One region of the Streptococcus sp. 11273D007BT genome, then DNA from elsewhere that is predicted to be linked to it. Evidence: predicted binding sites of a transcription regulator. Region 1 holds the regulator's gene; the other holds the start of a gene.
What was found. Region 1 encodes HrcA, which represses chaperone genes, less so after heat shock. Its sites were predicted from a motif close to TTAGCACTCNNNNNNNNNGAGTGCTAA; they were not measured.
Positions count from the first base shown of each region.

Region 2: the regulator HrcA is predicted to act here: its motif matches at 2,101-2,127, upstream of groES (co-chaperone GroES).

Region 1 is NZ_JBPWPE010000001.1:346,522-349,921, reverse strand. Features, by position in the region: gene dnaK (molecular chaperone DnaK) at 1-897, opposite strand, end outside; gene grpE (nucleotide exchange factor GrpE) at 1,104-1,634, opposite strand; gene hrcA (heat-inducible transcriptional repressor HrcA) at 1,667-2,701, opposite strand; gene ACEE75_RS01925 (glycoside hydrolase family 73 protein) at 2,943-3,400, opposite strand, start outside.
Region 2 is NZ_JBPWPE010000001.1:239,618-243,017, reverse strand. Features, by position in the region: gene groL (chaperonin GroEL) at 160-1,782, opposite strand; gene groES (co-chaperone GroES) at 1,798-2,082, opposite strand; gene ACEE75_RS01455 (DUF202 domain-containing protein) at 2,234-2,524, opposite strand; gene ACEE75_RS01450 (PTS system mannose/fructose/sorbose family transporter subunit IID) at 2,539-3,375, opposite strand; gene ACEE75_RS01445 (PTS mannose/fructose/sorbose/N-acetylgalactosamine transporter subunit IIC) at 3,377-3,400, opposite strand, start outside.

The DNA.
Region 1 (3,400 bases):
CAAGCCTGCATCTGAAAGAGCTTGACGAACTGGTGTTTTAGTACGTTCTACAAGGTCATGTGTCAATTCATCAAACTTAGCACGCGTCAATGTCATTTCCAAATGAAGCGGACCTGCTGCACCTGCAGTAATGAACGGCAAGCTGATTTGAGTTGAAGTCACTCCTGACAAGTCTTTCTTCGCTTTTTCAGCCGCATCTTTCAAACGTTGGAGCGCCATTTTATCAGCTGCTAAGTCAATGCCGTTTTCTTTTTTGAACTCATCAACCATGTGGTCGATAATTTTTTGGTCAAAGTCATCACCACCAAGTTTGTTGTCACCTGCTGTTGCAAGTACATCAAAGACACCATCACCAAGTTCAAGAATAGAAACGTCGAAAGTACCACCACCAAGGTCGAATACCAAGATTTTCTCGTCTTTGTCTGTCTTGTCCAAACCATAAGCAAGAGCTGCTGCAGTTGGCTCGTTGACGATACGTTCTACTTCAAGACCAGCGATTTTACCAGCATCTTTAGTTGCTTGACGTTGGGCATCATTGAAGTAAGCAGGAACGGTGATAACCGCTTTGGTTACTTTTTCACCAAGGTAATCTTCTGCATAGCCTTTAAGATATTGAAGAATCATGGCTGAGATTTCTTGTGGTGTATATTCTTTACCGTTTGCTGAAACTTTTTCAGACGTTCCCATTTTTGATTTGATTGAGATAATGGTATCTGGGTTGGTTACTGCTTGGCGTTTTGCCGCGTCACCAACGATGATTTCACCATTTTTGAAAGACACAACAGACGGCGTTGTGCGGTTACCTTCTGGGTTTGCAATGATTTTGCTTTCTGTTCCTTCAAGAACTGCAACTGCTGAGTTTGTTGTCCCTAAGTCAATACCGATAATTTTACTCATGTGTTTTACCTCTTATTTTAGTTTTCTTTTTATTCATTCATAGTTTACCGTCATTGCAGACGAGGTTTTTTCATAGTTTTCGAGTAACTCTTGTCGCTTTAGCGACCTTAGAGTTACCGACACAAGGTTTGCCCAAGAGCTAGGAGCCTCTCGACGAAGCGATTGGTTGCAAACTACTGTGCATGACATTTCGGTCAAGTTTTTGTTTAGTTATAGACCACAACCATCGCTGGTCTTAAGAGACGATCGTGAAGTTTGTAACCTTTTTGGAAGACTTCTGCGATGGTATCTGCTGGGTGATCATCATCTGCTGGTAAAGTTTGAACAGCCATATGAAGATTATGGTCAAAAGTGTCAACAACAACTTCTTCAACACCTTCTTCTTTAAGAGCTTGAATCAAACTTTCTTGTACCATCTCAATCCCTTTTTTAACATCGTCTGATAAGCCTTCAACTTGAAGTGCACGCTCTAAGTTATCTAAGCTTGGTAACACTTTTTTCGCCAAGTCTTGTGAACGATAGCGTTGTAAGCTTTGACGCTCCTCGCTAGCACGACGTTGAATGTTTTGCATCTCAGCATGCGCACGCAAGTACTTGTTCTCAAACTCATCCGCGCGTTCGTTAGCAAGCTCTAGTTCTGATTTCTCCGCTGTTTCAGCTGTCTCTTCAGCGACTTCTTCTGCTGCCGCCTCAACTGCTTCTTCAACAACTTCTTCGTTTTTAATTTCTTCTGACACGCTATTACCTCTTTATTTTCTAATTTTACTATTTAATTGACCTCGTAGTGATTGCTATTAAGATAGCGGAAAAAGTCTCCCAACTTAGCCGTTAATACCTGAGCAATAATATTCATCAAACTCATAATTCTACGATAATCCAACTCAACTGGACCAATCAAGGTAATAATCCCAAGTCCCCTATAAGGAATAAGGAAATGCTGATGAATCACTGTCAAGTCTGACAAACTTTTTTCCTTACTTTCAGCTATCTGAACAGCTTGTTTATGATTTTGATCTAAGCTAGAACGAATTTCAAGTGCTAAGGATTGATCATTGTCCAAAAACTGATAAGTCTCTAAACCTGCAAAGGTAAGAACATTTCCTTTACCTGCCAATATGAGATTTTCTCTAAACATAGCAGAAAAAATATAATCAAATAAATCCAAGACATGATCTGTCCGCTTAAAATAACGTTGCATCACTTGAGGAAGCTCTGTCCTTAGACGATAATGAATATCTAAGACACGCTCACCCACAAATCGTTCAATGACTACCGTCTTCAAAGTATTCAAGTCACTATCTAAGAAACTTTTAGGAATCGCAAATTGAACCGTTACAGGAGTGGTATCATCTAGCGTCAAAACTGCCAGAGCATCGTGATGACTGAGTTTCACTACTTCAAAAGAAGTTAAGACTTGACGACTAGGCTCCACATCCAGTACAACCGCCGTATAACCTGTTAGTTGCGATAAAATCTGAGCCGCCTGTGATAAAATATCCTCCAATTTGAAAAACTCATGATCAAAATCTTTTACAACTTGATAAACATCTTGTTCATCGATTTGATCCAAAGTCAAGGAGTGTTCAACAAAATAACGAAAACCTTCCTGACTAGGCAAGCGACCACTTGAAGTATGTGCTTTTTCCAAAAGACCAATCTTCTCTAGAGCTGCCATGTCATTTCTAATCGTTGCACTACTGGAGTTGATAGAGGCCTGAAGCGCTTTTGAACCAACAGGCTCACGAGTTTGCGTGAAGATATCAACTATCAGATTTAAAATATCACTTTGACGTTGAGTGATCACTTGACTCGCCTCCTATCTCTTGTTAGCACTCTACCACCGCGACTGCTAACTTTATGTTTCTATTATACTCCTTAGTTAAATAAAGTCAAGCGAAAAACTCAAAAAATTAGCACTCTTTTGTAAAGAGTGCTAAAAATCCGTCTAGAGACTGAGATTTTCTTGAAAATAGAATCTCATCAGCTATATGCCGCCCTAGAAATAATGAAATCTACTCAATATAAAAAACAGCTAAAGCTGTTTTTTACTGATCATATTGGTCCAAGCCATGTTTTTTAATAAGCTTAACTAACTTACTAGCATAATCGGGATCGGTTGAGTATCCTCCATCTTGTAAAGCTTGTGCTGCCTTTTGATAACTGCTAGCTGTGACAACATTCTTATATAAATCTGTACTCCAGTAAGTTCCACCACGCAACAGTTCCATATAAGATGTCATAGCTTCCTCATAAGATTTATAAACCACAAAGTCTTCTGTCGCCTGAGTCCACTTACTATTAACATAAACCTTGGTACCTAACTCAATGTGGGGTTCCCCAAAAGAAGCTTTTATACCATAAAGATTGTGGTATTTTACAGCTAAAAGATAGTTTCCATAACCCGAATCTAAGCAAGCTTGCCCTAATATAATAGAAGTTCTCACACCATAACTGTCAGATAGTTCTTTAGCATAAGGTAAGACTGTTTCTATAAACTGTTTCT
Region 2 (3,400 bases), 110 kb from region 1:
AATTGAACTCGCCCTAAAATCCTTGTGAAAATGATGCTCGCTCTTGTGTCATGCGACACGGCGGTCGAGCTCTATTTTCATACGGATTTTTACGGGCTTAGTATCTTGGTATCAAGTTCCTATTTTTGTTGGGCTTTGTTTAACGTAAAAGTATCTTGGTTACATCATGCCACCCATCATGTTTGGATCCATAGCTGGAGCTGGTGCAGCTGGCTCTGGTTTGTTGGCAACTACGGCTTCGGTTGTTAAGATAAGGCTAGCAACAGAGGCTGCATTTTGAAGAGCAGAGCGTGTCACTTTGACAGGATCGATAATACCTGCTTCAATCATATTCACCCACTCACCGTCTGCAGCGTTAAAGCCTGTGCCAGCTGGGCTGTTTTTTAACTTATCAATAACAACGGAACCTTCATATCCTGCATTGTAAGCAATTTGACGAACAGGCTCTTCGAGGGCACGTTTAACAATGTTACGACCTGTCGCTTCATCTCCATCTAACTCAAGGCTTGCCACTTTATCAATAACATTGACAAGGGCAGTTCCTCCACCAGCGACAATTCCCTCTTCAACAGCAGCACGAGTAGCGTTTAAAGCATCTTCAATACGGAGTTTCATTTCTTTCAACTCTGTCTCTGTGGCAGCACCAACTTTGATAACCGCTACGCCTCCTGCTAACTTAGCTAAACGCTCTTGCAATTTTTCGCGGTCAAATTCTGATGTTGTCGTCTCAATTTGTGATTTGATGATACCAACACGGTTAGCAATCGCTGTTGCTTCACCTGCTCCTTCAACAATGACTGTTGAGTCCTTATCAACCGTTACACGCGCAGCTTGTCCAAGAACCTGCATGGTCGCATCTTTAAGATCCAGACCCAAATCTTCTGTAATCACTGTCCCGCCTGTTAGGATGGCAATATCCTCAAGCATAGCTTTTCGACGATCACCAAAACCAGGAGCTTTCACTGCCACAACGTTAAACGTGCCACGAATTTTGTTTAAAACAAGAGTTGGAAGAGCTTCTCCATCTACATCATCTGCAATAATTAAAAGCGGACGGTTTGTTTTTAGAATTTCTTCTAAAAGAGGAAGAATATCTTGAATATTAGAGATTTTCTTATCTGTCATTAAAATAAATGGATTTTCAAGGTCAGCTACCATTTTTTCGTTGTCTGTCACCATATATTGTGAAAGATAGCCACGATCAAACTGCATGCCTTCTACCACTTCAAGCTCTGTCTCCATACCACGAGACTCTTCGATAGTGATCACACCCTCTTTACCAACACGGTCCATCGCTTCTGATATGTAATCTCCAACCTTTTGACTACGAGAAGAAACTGCTCCAACTTGAGCAATGGCTTCCTTAGTTTCAACTTGTTGTGCTTGCGCTTTTAGCTCATCAACGGCAACGGTAACGGCTGCTTCGATCCCACGGCGGATACCAATTGGATTAGCACCAGCTGTGACGTTTTTCAAACCTTCACGCACAATAGCTTGTGTCAAAATCGTTGCTGTTGTCGTCCCATCTCCTGCGATATCATTGGTTTTTGAAGCTACTTCAGAAACTAATTTAGCTCCCATATTTTCAAAATGATCTTCCAGTTCGATTTCTTTAGCGATGGTCACACCGTCATTTGTGATAAGAGGTGAGCCAAAAGCTTTTTCAAGAACGACATTACGTCCCTTAGGACCTAAGGTTACTTTGACCGTATCTGCTAAAATATCAACTCCACGTACCATACTTTCGCGGGCATCTGCTGAAAATTTAATCTCTTTTGCCATTATATTTCTCTCCTCTTACTCTACAATTGCTAATACATCTGCTTCTCGGATAATGCTTAGTTTTTCACCGTCTTCTTTGACTTCAATACCAGCTAGGCTATCCACTAAAACAGTTTGACCGACAGCAACACTAGGGGCAATCAACTCACCTGTCAAGGTACGAATCCCTTCACCTACGGCTAGTACTTGAGCTTTTTTAGTCTTTTCTTGACTAGCACCTGCTAGGACAAAGCCACCAACAGTTTCTTCTTTTTCTTCTACAAATTTGACCACTAAACGGTCTCCTAAAGGTTTTAACATCTGTATCCTCCATTCGTTTTAGCACTCATTGATAAAGAGTGCTAATCTTTACCTTTCTTATTGTATCACTTGGTCAAAAATAGTCAAGAAAAAAACATTACAAAAATAGGATAGGAAATTAGCTAAATCTTTAGCCTTTCCTACCCTATCTTTAGTGTAGCCGTTGTCGCTGTTGCTCAAAATCTGCTACCAATTTTTGAAGGTTTAATCTTCCCTTATAGATGCCGTATCCAAAGACTAGCATAGCTAGCCCTGACAGGATTGCCAAAATCCATCCAAAGATTGACAAGATAATATAGTTAGAATGAAAGGAGTATGCAAGGACAATACCTAAACTTGTTAGACTAAAGAGAAGGGTTAGCCATCTCCCTAGATTATCTAACATATGTTGTTGGTATTTGATTTCTTGTTCATAACCTTGGATTAATTCTTGTTGACGCATCATTTCACCTTTTCTTAGTAAGACAAACCTGGGTTAAAGAAGCCTGTAATAACCCCAACAAAAGCAATGAGAACTAGAAGCAACATCACTTTAATTGGTGATAGATTTTTCTTAGCCATTAACCACCAGCAAAGGAAGATAAAGAGAGCTGTTAAGAGACCTGGGTAAACTCCATCAAGTTGATCTTGAAGAACAAGGAAGGCTTCTCCTTTAGCATTTTTCAATTGGAAAGCTGTTTTTACAGGTACCCATGTTGCAGCAACGGCACCAATAACCATACCTCCAACGATAGAAACAGATTTGCGGATAGCTTGCCCTTGAGCACCAACAAGAAACTCAACTGCTTTATCTCCTAATTCGTAACCTTTAAAGTAAGCAAACTTCATCCCAAAGTAAGCTAAAAGGTTCCAAACAATAATATAGAAAATCGCACCTACTGGAGAACCACCATTAGATAAACCTAGTGCAATTCCTAAGATAATAGGAATCAAGGTCCCAACGATAAGAGAGTCACCGATACCTGCAACAGGCCCCATCAAGCCAGCACGAAGACCGTTAATGGTTTCATCATTGACACCAGCTGCTCCATTGGCACGCGCTTCTTCAAGACCTGCAGTAATCCCCACGACCAGTGAACCTAGTTGTGGCTCAGTATTAAAGAAGGCAGTATAGGTTTTAATGGCTTCTGCTTGATCTTCTTTTTTATCATAAAGCTCTTCCACAATTGGAAGCATAGAAGTCAAGTAACCAAAGGTTTGCATATGCTCTTGTGAAAAACAAGTCAGATGTCCATAATACCAGTGGTGGAATGATTTTGTTAAAGTTTTTTGAGAAATTTTCTTTTGAGCCATCTTAGATATCCTCCTCGTCATCATC